Regions from separate parts of the Peribacillus sp. NPDC060253 genome, predicted to be linked through region 2. Evidence: riboswitches for the same ligand, from Rfam matches in the RefSeq annotation. Region 2 holds a riboswitch; each other region holds the start of a gene.

Region 1 (3,258 bases), on a different contig from region 2:
TCTAACGCTGATCACCGGGACTAAACACCGCTGCGTCATTCTCCTTGTTCCATTGGCCTCTGATTGTACTCATGCACATCATCTCCTTTGGTTGAGAATGTCTTACAGTATTTATATACCCGGGTGGGACAAGTTCAAACATTTATTTCAAAAATGATTAAATGATATATTCGATGTAACAATGTCCATTTCACGCCGACTGGAGATCTGATCAAGCAATTCTATCGTAATTACGAGAATACGCGGCTCCAGTTCCTTCAGAACGAGTGTGATTTCGTTCTTTTATCTGTGTGCCACGTTTTACTACTTTTTTAGCCAAAAAGAAAAGCACCTCCAAACAATGAAAAGTTTTAGTGAATAGAATCACCATTGTTTCCAATATTCAGAAGTGCTTTTATCCGACATACGTGATACAGCCTTTTTCAGTTAAGCCAAAAGAAAAACCCTGCTATAAAACGGCTTTAACCGCACTATAACAGGGTCTTCCATACATTAGCGTCCCAGATAGGAATCGAACCTACGACCTACAGCTTAGGAGGCTGTCGCTCTATCCTGCTGAGCTACTGGGACATATAAAAAGTCGACGACTTATTTATTATATTTCTTATAGGCAAACTTTTCAAGCTAATAGCTTGTACTTATGAAAAAATTTCATCATTAAAGCTTAACTGGTGATAAAGTACAGTCCAATAAAGTTTGGTGAGGATGGGTACCAACTCTTTATATTCCTTTTTTTGTGTTAATTGGGATACTTTATTATTCAATACTTTTCTGGTACTATTATGCTAGAAAAAAATAGGAGAATGATAGTGGGAAAATACAGAGTTTTAAGCATAGTAGCATTGCTGGGGATGTTCATTTTACCTGGATGCTCACAAGGGGTTTTAGATAAAATAGGTAAAAAGACGGCTGCACCGATTACGGAAGAGAATATTGAGGTGGCTGCTGCAGCGGAGAATGATGCCAAAATCGATTCGGAGGATGAAGCAAGTCCTGAGCGAATCGATACGAGGAACTGGATAAGGGCCGAGTCCACGGTTCAGCTTCCGATATTGATGTATCATAGCATATCTGAAGGTAATAACCTTCGGGTGCCAAAAGAGGAATTCCGAATGCAAATGGCTTGGCTTCGGGAAAATGGATACCATACATTATCCCCTAATGAAGCATTTCACGTTTTAACCGAAAATCGAATGCCAAGTGAAAAGTGTGTCTGGATTACTTTTGATGATGGGTATACAGATAACTACACGGAGGCTTTTCCTATATTAAGAGAATATGACATGAAAGCGACCATTTTCATGATTGGGAAATCCATTGAAAAAGGTCATCACCTGACGGAAGGTCAAATGATGGAGATGAGCAGAAATGGGATTTCCATCGAAAGTCATACAATCAACCATCTTGAGCTGAACCGGATGACCCCAGAGCAGCAAGCAGTCGAAATGGTCCAGTCAAAGGATTTATTCGATCGAATCCTCCATCAGGACACGACAGTACTTTCGTATCCAGTTGGTCGGTATAACGAAGAGAGTCTCAGGCTGTCGGAAGAAGCTGGATACAAGATGGCAGTTACGACCGAACCTGGCGGGGCCTCCGGTGATCAAGGTATGTATGCCCTGCATCGCGTTCGGATTTCACCCGGATTATCGGTTGGTGGGTTTGCGTCACTGATTGAAAATGCTACAAATCATTGAAGAGGGACAGGGCATTTTGGAGCCAGTCAGAAAAATCATATAATAATAGATTCTTACATGGTGTATAATGAAAAGCAGTGAAAATTACATACATATGAGCGATTTGGTGTCTTAATGACTTAAAAGGGAAGCTGGTTGAATGCCAGCGCGGTCCCGCCACTGTATATGGGAGTTAACGGCTGTGAACCACTGTATGAGATATGGGAAGGTGCCGTTGACGATAACCATGAGCCAGGAGACCTGCCAAGATTCGTACACCTATAACCTACGCGGATGGGAAGGTGTGTGGCAGACCTAAAGAGTCCGTAATTATATTGTTGCCATACAAGCATCTTCCGTTTAACGGGAGATGCTTTTTGTTTTGATGCGCATCTTCGTTTGAAGGAAGCGCTATTTCATAGGTGGGAAAAACTAAATAAAAAGATTGTGGGGAATGAAAATGAAGAAAATTTTTGGTCTGATACTGGTGTTATTACTGACTGCAGGTATGATCGTTGGTTGCAGCGGGGGATCTAATGACGGAACGGAAAAGCAGCAAACGAATCATGCTCAACACCAAGCTTTCCCGATTACGATTAAAGATGCAACGGGTGAAAAAGTAACGATAGAAGAAAAACCGAAGAAAATCGTTACGTTGATACCAAGTAATACGGAAGTGGTATTTGCTCTTGGTTTGGGTAAAAAGGTTGTTGGTGTTTCCGACAATGATAATTACCCGGAAGAAACGAAAGAAATCGAAAAAGTTGGCGGAATGGAAATGAATACGGAGTTGATTGTTTCCTTAAAGCCTGATCTTGTTCTTGCCCATGCATCCAGTGCCCATAATTCAAGTGAGGGATTAAAACAGATTAAGGATGCTGGAATAGATGTCCTTGTAGTCAATGATGCACAAAGCTTCGACGAAGTGTATGAGTCTATCGATATGATTGGACAGGCAACAGGAGAACATGATAAGGCAAAAGAAATCATTACCGATATGAAAACGAAGCTGAAGGCTTTATCTGAAAAAGCCAAATCCGTAAAGGAAGCGGATAGAAAGACCGTTTTAGTGGAGGTTTCGCCGTCTCCGGAAATATATACACCTGGAAAAAATACATTCATGAATGAAATGCTTCAAATGATTTCAGCGAAGAATGCAGCGGCTGAATTGGACGGTTGGGCAAAAATTGATGAAGAGTCGATGATTGCTGCAAATCCGGATGTCATTATTACAACGTATGGTTATTATACAAAAGATCCAATCAGTGAAGTGACCGGCAGAAAAGGATGGCAAGACGTAAAAGCTGTTAAGAATGGCCAAGTCTTTGATGTCCATTCTGACTTGGTGACCCGTTCCGGTCCACGCTTAATAGAGGGAGTAGAGGAACTTGCCAAATCAGTCTATCCGAACGTATTTGACAAATAAAGGGGCGTTTGCTTATTTGATTGCGTTATTGTTTTTACTTTTTGCTTGTACGATTGGCATTTCCTTTGGTTCGGTACCAGTACCGATTCCCGTACTTATACAAATAATCGGCAAGGAGATTTTTCATTTACCGCTTTCCGTTGATCCGGATGTGAT
Region 2 (3,258 bases):
GCACCGACTCTGTATGTTTCATCAATCAGCTCTTTCAATAATGGTTTCGTGTTAATATGGCCCCGTATGAGGATTCTCTCTTTTGGCTGTAATCGTATCGAATGATGAATCAGCATGGCAGCAAGCTTCGTTATTCGCTTATCCTTCATCTGCCTGTCCCTTATTTTTCGAGGTCGCGAAGCGTTTCAAGAGCTTCTTCAACGTGGCCTTTGACCTTTACCTTACGCCATTCTTTGACGATCTTACCTTCCTTATCAATCAGAAAAGTTGAACGTTCAATGCCCATGTATTCCTTTCCGAAGTTCTTTTTCAATTGCCACACATCAAATGATTCAGCAGCTTCATGATTTTCATCAGCTAGCAGCAAAAAAGGCAATCCATGCTTTTCAATGAATTTTTCATGACGTGTTGCCGGGTCTGGACTGATCCCTATGATGACGGCGTTCAGTTCCTCAAACTGCTCATTATGGTCCCGGAAATCACAGGCCTCCGTCGTGCAGCCTGGTGTCATATCTTTTGGGTAAAAATATAAAACAATGTATTTGCCCTTAAAATCCGATAAGGAAACCAATTCTCCATTGTTTGCAGTGAGTTGAAAATCAGGTGCTTTTTCGCCAATATTAACAGTCATTTTGAACCCTCCATTTCTTTCATTATGGTAAGAGTACCCAATAATCGAAAGAAACACAACTTTCATTTATCCTTCCTATCTTTCTGATCCAAGTCGATTACCGTCCGAATCACAAACGCTGCCGGGAGCGTGTACCCGATGAAGGCCTGAATCGTAGCTATCATCCTGCCCATGCCTATTGGGGCTATATCTCCATACCCTACAGAAAACATCGTCATCGCACTAAAATAAAAAGAAGTCTTCAGCTGTTCATAGAAAGTCCCATCCAAACGATTGCCCATATCAAGAATCACCGAATGATTCTGAAGCTCGTATAATAAATAAATCAGTGCAAATCCAACTAATATTGTCGCATATAAATTGCCAAGCCACAGCAAATCCTCCAAGGAAAACTTCTTTCCTCCTGACTCAACAAGAAATAACGTCCGAATGCTCATCACCATGCAAAAAATGATTCCTGCAATCAAGATGTAGAATGTCATTCCCCACGCCCCATTTCAAAACGCCACTTCCTTTATACATACTCCCTGTCCAAACAATATATTCTTTATTAGGGACTGACTTCATACTTACCACTCCCACAGCCACTACGGGTTCGTCAGGGGTCGGGAGCTTTTTCCTTGTTGACCATTAAGGTCGGATATGTTAAGATTGTCTAAATTTTTATAATAGTTTTTATTTTATAAAAGTTTAGTGCCTGCAGTCAGCTTATCGAGCAGGTTTTATGAAATTTCATATGTGGAAATAGGTTCCTAATTTTCATTAGGATTAAAAGGGAAGCCCGGTGTAATTCCGGCACGGTCCCGCCACTGTAATGGGAATGTTAGCGCCATCCATATGCCACTGATCTTAAGGATTGGGAAGGCTGGAGCTAATGATATTCCCTAAGTCAGGAGACCTGCCTGTTTCAACAACACTGTTTTAACCTACGGGAGATAGGGAGGTGTTAGGGACCTTATAATTGAAAGGGGTATTTTGCATACCTCTTTATTCTAAGCATTTCTAACTTTCTCTTTTTGACGGTTAGGGGTGCTTTTTTTGTTGTTTTCCATCAAATTAAAAGAATGCAGGAGGATGAGAATATTGAAAAGTAGTAGTTTAGGGTACCCGCGAATCGGTGAAGATCGTGAATGGAAACGCACATTGGAAGCTTACTGGTCCGGGAAAATCGTTGAAACGGAATTTACGGCACAACTAGAAGCCATCCGGTTGGGCAATTTGCAAAAACAGAAAGATCAAGGCATTGATATCATTCCTGTCAATGACTTCACTTTATATGATCAAATGCTCGATATGTCGGTCATGTTCGGTCTTGTTCCTGAACGTTATTCCGCTTATGAAGGCGGCGCCGTTCCCCTTTCCGTTTATTACTCCATGGCCCGTGGTAACAAGGATGAAGTCGCTTCAGAAATGACGAAATGGTTCAATACGAACTATCACTATATCGTCCCGGAATTAAAACGGGCACAGCTGAACTTAACAGAAAACAAACCACTTGCTGCATACCGGGAAGCCAAGGAAAAGCTAGGGATTGAAACGAAGCCCGTGTTAATTGGACCTTATACCTTCATCTCCCTTTCCAAAGGCTTCAACAAAGAAGATATTCCTGGCATCATCCTGAGTTTGCTTCCCCTATACACGCAAATCCTGCAAGAGTTGGAGCAAGAAGGAGTGAAATGGGTGCAAATCGATGAACCTTCCATTGTTTCATCAATTTCCAAAGATGATATGCAAACAGTTGCATACCTCTACGAAAAACTGAATGAAGCAGCACCAAACCTGAACATCATGCTTCAAACATACTTTGATGCCGTGGAACACTACCAAGAGGTCATTGAATTACAAGTTCAGGGGATCGGTCTTGATTTTGTACATGACAAAGGGAAGAATCTTAGTAATCTTGAAGAATTCGGCTTCCCGAAGAACAAAGTGCTTGGTGCAGGTGTGATTGACGGAAAAAACATTTGGCTTTCTGATTTAACGAAAAAAATCCAATTGATCGAGACGCTTAAGAAAAAAGTAGCCGAAGACCAGATCTGGCTTCAGCCCTCTTGTTCCCTGCTTCATGTCCCAGTGACCGTCCGCAATGAGACTCTGATTGCCAAAGAAGTGAAAGAGGCCCTTGCTTTCGCTGATGAGAAGCTTAAAGAAATCACACTCTTGGTCAAAGGAAATAACCAAGGTCTAGATGCTATCGCCGAAAAAGTGGACGCCAATAAATTAGCGGTTCAAACGTTAGCAAGTTCAAATGCACGAAATCATAAAAGTGTACAATCCAATGTCGAAAAGGTTAAAACCAAGACCACAGGACGTCAGCTTCCATTTAAAGAGCGTTATCAAAAACAACAGGACTTTTTCAAATTGCCTTTTCTTCCTTCCACTACGATCGGCAGCTTTCCGCAGACAGTTGAAGTTAAACAAGCACGCGGGAAATTCAAAAGAGGAGAATGGACCGCTTCGCAATATGAAACATTCGTAAACGAAGAAATCGGCAGGTGGATCGAAATCCAAGAAGAAATCGGTTTGGATGTTCTCGTTCACGGGGAATTCGAACGGACGGATATGGTTGAATATTTCGGTCATAAGTTAGGAGGATTCGTCTTTCTAGAAAAGGGCTGGGTACAATC
Region 3 (3,258 bases), on a different contig from region 2:
AATCGCCAAAAGCAGCTGCCAAGAAAACGGCCAGCGAAAAAGACCACCCCAATTTAGTTGCGCCCTTGAAGACAAAGTAAGCAATGAAAGGTCCGCATACAGCCATGGAAAATGCATTGGCCCCTAATGTCGTCAATCCTCCGTGAGCCAGTAGAACAGCTTGAAATAATAGAACGATGGAGCCTACGACACTCATGGCCAATGGCCCGAATAATATGGAACCTAAACCAACTCCGGTAGGGTGTGAAGAACTTCCCGTAACGGAAGGAATCTTCAAGGCAGATAATATGAATACGAATGCACCCGATAGACCGAGCATCATTTTTGTTTCTGGGTTTTCCCTTACTTTGGACCTAATGGACCGGTAACCCAAGATTAGAAATGGAAGGGTCACGGCCCACCAAAATATGGCCCATTCAATTGGTAAAAAGCCCTCCATGATATGCATGGCCATCGCACGTTTTGGGACAAGAAGCAGTAAAATGACAAAATAAAGAATTTTCCAATTGACTCTTTTCATTCTTTCTCCTTTCAACACCTTTAATTTTTCTGATCAAAACTTTAGAAGAAAAGCGGCGCCCAACATAAAAAGCACTTCTCTCAAAAGAAAGAAGTGCGTAATGAACAGGAATTTTGCAGCATAAACCAATATGGGCCATTCTGCCTGATCCGCACACCCATCCTCGTAGGCTGAAACAGTTTCACGCTTCATGGCAGGTCTCCTGGCTTAGGTTCATTGTCCCGTTACTTCCTTCCCATCTCATTTGACAGTGGATAAATGTTAACGTAATAGGACTTCCCTTTACAGTGGCGGGACCGCTCCGGACTTTCACCGGCTTCCCTTTTAAGCTGAATTCCGAGAAATTCAACACCATAAAACTTATGTAATTATTTCGAAAATTCTCGTATAGTGTACCATAAAGAAATAATTCCAGCTACACTCTCTTTTTTTTTTTCACTAAAATCGCAGAGAGGAAAGGCTTATGGCTGGATTTACACTATTAAACTTTTCTAAACAGTCGGAATAAACTATTGAATTTTGCTAAAGTTGTTATATGATAGATAAGGTTAGCTATAATTGTATAATAAAACCAAATATTTCATTTTAAAAGTGCTCTTGTGTGAATATGCAAGGGATAATAGGGAAATCGGTGAAAATCCGATGCAGCCCCCGCTACTGTAAACGCTGATGAATTTGTCGATAACCACTGGCTTAAAGCCGGGAAGGGACAAAGTAAAATGAAGCGTAAGCCAGGAAACCTGCTTTTGAAATTGTATGATACTTTTCGGAGGGAAAGGTAGAAGGACTATGACGATTTTGGGAGATTCAGCATATTTGCAGAGTGCTTCTCATTCATATAGTTTTTTAAACCTTGACTCTTATGTTAAGGTTTTTTATTTTGCCTTTTCCCTGAACTCAGGAGGAAGAAGATGACTACTTGGAATTTGCAGGGGACAAACTCGCATCTGTTTATTTGTAATGGGAGCAGTTGCATGAAAAAAGGCGGAGAAGAAGTGACCCAAGCCATCCGCGATGAAATCACTTCAAAGGGACTGGATCTGAAAATACATACAACGAGGACTCGCTGTAACGGAAGATGTAAGGATGCCTGCGTTGTGATTGCCTATCCCCAAGGGAAATGGTATCGAGTGGATTCCCCTGACTTTGGTCGGCAGATTGTGCGTACTATCGATGATGGGGAGTTTGTACCTCAAATGATTTATCAATTTACTGATGGGGAAATGGCCCCTAATCCTGATTTTCCTGCTCATACAGGTATTTCAAAGAACAAATAAGTAAAAGGAGATGTCTTAATGAGTACAAACGGTAAATTATTCGTAGTGGGCTTTGGTCCAGGGAATTTTGAACATATTACCAAACGTGCTGTTGAAGCCCTTCAAGAAAGTGACTATATCATTGGGTATAAAACTTATGTTGAACTCATTCAGGGGCTTCTTACAGATCAAACGATTATTAGTACGGGGATGACTGAAGAGGTATCACGTGCACAGGAAGCAGTCAAACAAGCGGAGTTGGGAAAGAAAGTAGCTGTAATTTCCAGTGGAGATGCCGGTGTTTACGGAATGGCTGGATTGGTTTATGAGGTATTGATTGAAAAAGGGTGGAAAGAAGAAACGGGGGTAGGCATTGAAGTCATTCCTGGTATTTCTGCCATTAATTCATGTGCATCTTTACTTGGGGCACCTGTCATGCACGATTCGTGCACCATTAGCCTCAGTGATCATTTAACGCCATGGGATCTTATCGCTAAAAGGGTGGAGGCTGCTGCAATGGCTGATTTTGTCATTGCCCTTTATAATCCTCGAAGCGGCAGGCGGACAAGGCAAATTGTTGAAACACAGAAAATTCTGCTTCGCTACCGTTCACCCGATACACCTGTCGGGTTGGTGAAAAGTGCATATCGTGATCGTCAGGATATTGTCATCACGAATTTAAAAGATATGTTGAATCACGATATTGGAATGCTGACCACCGTCATTATCGGTAATTCATCCACCTTCTTATACGATGACAAAATCATCACACCAAGAGGTTATCAGAGGAAATATACATTGAATTCGGAAAAACAAACATTGAAGCCGCATCAACGTCTGCAAAAAGAAGCAGAACCGTGGGCATTAGATCAAGAAGCCGGTTCCATGCAAGAATCCTTCACCGAGTCTCCTGGAGGAGTTGGATTACTTACAAAAGCACCAGAAAAGAAGCTCGCTTCCTTTGAAATGGCCATGGAAGCCCTGTCAAGAGTGAAGGGTCAAACCGTTCAGCAATCCATCAAGCCGATTGTTCAGCAAAAAATGGAGTCGGTGTTTGAGCTTGCCGTCAGTCCAGGGGTAGCGAATAAACAATTCACTCCCAAACAAATGATGACACTGGCGGAAGTTGTCGGGGAAAAGGGAACGATGGAATACACGCCAAATCATAAGATCATTTTAAAGATCCCGACAACGGATCCGGAGAACATCACTTGGAAATTACAATCAGCAAACTTTCTATTATCACCGATTGGAGATGTACTGACATTAAAAGCGTGTGATTTCTGTGATGGTGAAAAAACCGAATCTATTCCTTATGCAGACGAAATACAAAGGGTCCTTGGCGGCATGAAATTGCCTAAGGAATTGAACATCGGTTTTAATGGGTGTGGAATGGCTTGTTATAGCGCCGTGATGGATGACATCGGGATTGTCTTCCGAAAAGGGAAATTTGACTTATTCCTTGGAGCTAAACCAGTTGGA
Region 4 (3,258 bases), on a different contig from region 2:
TAAGTCCCCTATCCAAAAGCGGATCGATTGAAACGAATGATCACCGCGCGGCAAATTTTCCAAAGTATATGACATACTGAAGGTACGCTTGATTCCCGGAAAGATAAGTGTCTTCCTTTGAATCCCCCTATCTTCCATTTCCTGAGGCATCTCCTCCTCCACCACCATCAATAAAAGAGGCAGCCTGTTTTTACGGGTAAATGTCATGGAGATTTCAACAGATTCACCGGCCTGACATTCTCTTTTATTGACCTTTCTTTCAACCGTAAAGGCGTGAAGCGGATATAACAATAGAATCACAGCGTACACAGCGAACGGCAAAAATGAATAAAAAATGAACCAACTGACAAAACCGCCTTGAAACATCGCAAAACAAAAGGAAAATGCCATCAGAAATAACAGGCCAATCACACTCAGGTTTTTCTTTAGAATGATGAAATGGCGCATTAGGTTACAGCCCGCTTCACAGGCACTTGAGTCATCGCGACGATTTCATGGATCACCATTCCAGCGTCGAATCCATCATAATTCGCTTCAGGTTTCAAAATAAGGCGGTGGGAGAATACGAACGGAACTAAATATTGAACATCGTCCGGAAGAACATAATCCCTGCCCTGGAGAAGTGCGTAGGCTTGGGCTGCCTTCATCAATGCAATCGAACCACGCGGGCTTACCCCTAGATAGACTCCTTCATGTGTACGGGTTTGATTCGCCAATTCAACAATATAACGTTTTATTGTATCATCCACGATTACCGCTTTAGCCTCCGCCTGTAAAGCGAGCAGTTCATCTATGGTGATGACGGATTCCAGCTCTTCAAGCGGTGCCATATATTGAGCCCTTTGCAGTACCTCTATCTCTTCTTCCACACCTGGATAGCCCATTTTCATTTTTAACAGGAATCTATCCAATTGAGCCTCCGGAAGCGGGTATGTCCCTTCGTACTCGATGGGATTTTGTGTCGCCATGACGAAAAAGGGCTTATCCAATCCTCTTGTGATACCGTCTATCGTCACACTTGCCTCTTCCATCGCTTCAAGCAAGGCGGACTGCGTCTTCGGCGAAGTCCGGTTAATTTCATCCGCTAAAATAATATGGCCCATTATCGGTCCTGGCCTAAAAATGAATTCTTGTTCCTTAGGATTGAAGATCGAAACACCCGTTACATCAGAAGGCAGTAAATCAGGCGTGAATTGTATCCGCTTAAAGCTTGCACCTATGGATTTTGCCAGTGCCCTGACCATCACAGTCTTGCCGACACCCGGAACATCCTCCAATAAAACATGCCCACCGGAAAGAAGTGCCACGATGCTTAGCTCTGCTATATCCCGTTTTCCAATAATCACCTTTTCAATGTTTCCTAGAACCTTTTCAAGTTTTTGATTGACCTGCTTATATATCATTCTCTACCTCCCGAAAACACCTATCACTTTTATTTCATACCTATTCTATCAATATTATTTTACATTAACCTCCAATTAAACCTTACATTGTAATTTTACTAGATATTAAGTAAACCATAAACGAAATTCTCTAAAAATATTAATACTCTATAAGGAAAAAGGTATGGTAAACTGTTGCTAAGTGAATATAAACCTTTCAGAAAAAGGTGCTGCCCAGTCAGCTTAATAGGGAATTCGGTTTAAAACCGAAGCTGTTTCCGCAACTGTAAATGCTAATGAAATAGGATGCATACCACTATTTGAGGATGAAATCGCACGTCGATTACCATCCATTTACCCAAATGGGAAGGTTCTTAGAGTAAGATGAAGCACAAGCCAGGAGACCTGCCTTTTTTTATCGTATCATGCTCTTCGGAAGATAGGAGATTGTACGGCAGTCTTCCATCTTTTTTCTACTATGATGTTCGATGCCGACCAAGTCTCTTGGTCGGCTTTTTGTTTGCTGCAAAAAGCGATAAGGAGGTCATTCACATAACTACGTACAGGAGGTGGGAGCTTTGGCAAAAAAGGACTTTCGATTTCTATGCTACCCATACATGCGCGAATCCGTTTCTACCGTCGATTTTGAAATCCGCACAGACTCATTGACGACACAAATCGGCCTGGCTGCCTCGCTTACTAAGGATGTCCCGGACGTATACCGTGACTTAATGGAATTACTGCCCATGGCTTACCATTTGAATGGTTCAGTTCGTGGGAAATTAGCCATTACCGACAATGACCTGGACCGGTTAAGTGGAATCTATGACCGGTATGTCGCTGAAGTAAAAGATCGCATCGAGACATTTGTCCTTCCACAAGGCTCTACGGCAGCATGTGCTCTGCACACTTGCCGCAGTGAAGCCAAAAAGTCCGTACGCGCTTTACATAAGGTAAGTCTAGAAAGAGAGATTCCAGCCATTCTCTTTGATTACGCACACTTGCTTGCAAACGTTTTATTCGTAATGGCAGTATACGTCAATAAGCACGAGGGTATCGAGGAGATTCCTTTTATAAGCAAATCATACCCAACCAAACCCTTGAAAAAGAAAGTGGAGGAATAATAATGAAGAAAACCCTACAATTCAGCTGGATTTCCATGCTGTTGCTTACCCTTTTCCTTTCCGGATGTGGAGTAACCGATGATTCAGCCTCAAAGGATAATAAAGATACTAACAAGGCAGACAAAGCCTATACTGTTACAGATGATACTGGAAAGAAAATAAAATTCGATAAAGTGCCGGAAACAGTTGTTTCACTTCAACCAAGCAATACGGAAATCCTATTTGCTCTTGGGCAGGGAAAAAAAGTCGTTGGCGTGACAGACTTTGATGATTATCCTAAGGAAGCAAAGGATATTGAACATGTTTCAGACTCTGTGAATATCAATACAGAAAAAATCATTGCCTTGAAGCCAGATGCCATCATTGCTTATACCATCGGTGATGAAACGACACTGAAACCACTCGAAGATGCTGGCATCCCTGTATTTGTCATTAAATCTGCGGCAAATTTTGATGATGTATATGGAGATATTGGGCAGATTGCTAAAGTCATGGGTGTTACCGATAAAGGGAATAAATTAGTGAAAGATATCAAATCCCAAATTACAAGTGTCGAAGACAAAGTGAAAACGTTAGATGAAAAGGAACAAACATACTTTGAAATTAGTCCTGCTCCGGAAATCTATACAACAGGTGCTGAAACCTTCCAACAAGAAATCCTGGACACAGCAGGCATTAAAAACATCTTTGACGACCAAAAAGGCTGGGTTAAAGTATCCGAAGAAGAAATCGTCAAGCGGAACCCTAAAGCC

Evidence for each region. Region 2 has a riboswitch for cobalamin ahead of metE (5-methyltetrahydropteroyltriglutamate--homocysteine S-methyltransferase). Riboswitches for the same ligand answer to the same signal wherever they lie in the genome.
Region 1: it holds a riboswitch for cobalamin, as region 2 does, so the genes downstream of both, ACFWE9_RS00610 (ABC transporter substrate-binding protein) here and metE (5-methyltetrahydropteroyltriglutamate--homocysteine S-methyltransferase) in region 2, are expected to answer to the same signal.
Region 3: it holds a riboswitch for cobalamin, as region 2 does, so the genes downstream of both, ACFWE9_RS18620 ((2Fe-2S) ferredoxin domain-containing protein) here and metE (5-methyltetrahydropteroyltriglutamate--homocysteine S-methyltransferase) in region 2, are expected to answer to the same signal.
Region 4: it holds a riboswitch for cobalamin, as region 2 does, so the genes downstream of both, ACFWE9_RS14730 (hypothetical protein) here and metE (5-methyltetrahydropteroyltriglutamate--homocysteine S-methyltransferase) in region 2, are expected to answer to the same signal.

The regions. Positions count from the first base shown of each region.
Region 1 is NZ_JBHXAS010000001.1:113,083-116,340, reverse strand. Features, by position in the region: tRNA gene ACFWE9_RS00620 (tRNA-Arg) at 497-570, opposite strand; gene ACFWE9_RS00615 (polysaccharide deacetylase family protein) at 852-1,697, shown strand; cobalamin riboswitch at 1,785-1,959, shown strand; gene ACFWE9_RS00610 (ABC transporter substrate-binding protein) at 2,137-3,102, shown strand; gene ACFWE9_RS00605 (FecCD family ABC transporter permease) at 3,065-3,258, shown strand, end outside.
Region 2 is NZ_JBHXAS010000089.1:12,762-16,019, reverse strand. Features, by position in the region: gene ACFWE9_RS19665 (aminopeptidase) at 1-149, opposite strand, end outside; gene bcp (thioredoxin-dependent thiol peroxidase) at 161-631, opposite strand; gene ACFWE9_RS19655 (potassium channel family protein) at 694-1,113, opposite strand; cobalamin riboswitch at 1,361-1,551, shown strand; gene metE (5-methyltetrahydropteroyltriglutamate--homocysteine S-methyltransferase) at 1,706-3,258, shown strand, end outside.
Region 3 is NZ_JBHXAS010000079.1:7,500-10,757, forward strand. Features, by position in the region: gene ACFWE9_RS18610 (energy-coupling factor ABC transporter permease) at 1-520, opposite strand, end outside; gene ACFWE9_RS18615 (hypothetical protein) at 554-712, opposite strand; cobalamin riboswitch at 696-891, opposite strand; cobalamin riboswitch at 1,093-1,282, shown strand; gene ACFWE9_RS18620 ((2Fe-2S) ferredoxin domain-containing protein) at 1,432-1,797, shown strand; gene cobJ (precorrin-3B C(17)-methyltransferase) at 1,816-3,258, shown strand, end outside.
Region 4 is NZ_JBHXAS010000052.1:10,311-13,568, forward strand. Features, by position in the region: gene ACFWE9_RS14720 (DUF58 domain-containing protein) at 1-447, opposite strand, end outside; gene ACFWE9_RS14725 (AAA family ATPase) at 447-1,403, opposite strand; cobalamin riboswitch at 1,591-1,809, shown strand; gene ACFWE9_RS14730 (hypothetical protein) at 2,000-2,506, shown strand; gene ACFWE9_RS14735 (ABC transporter substrate-binding protein) at 2,509-3,258, shown strand, end outside.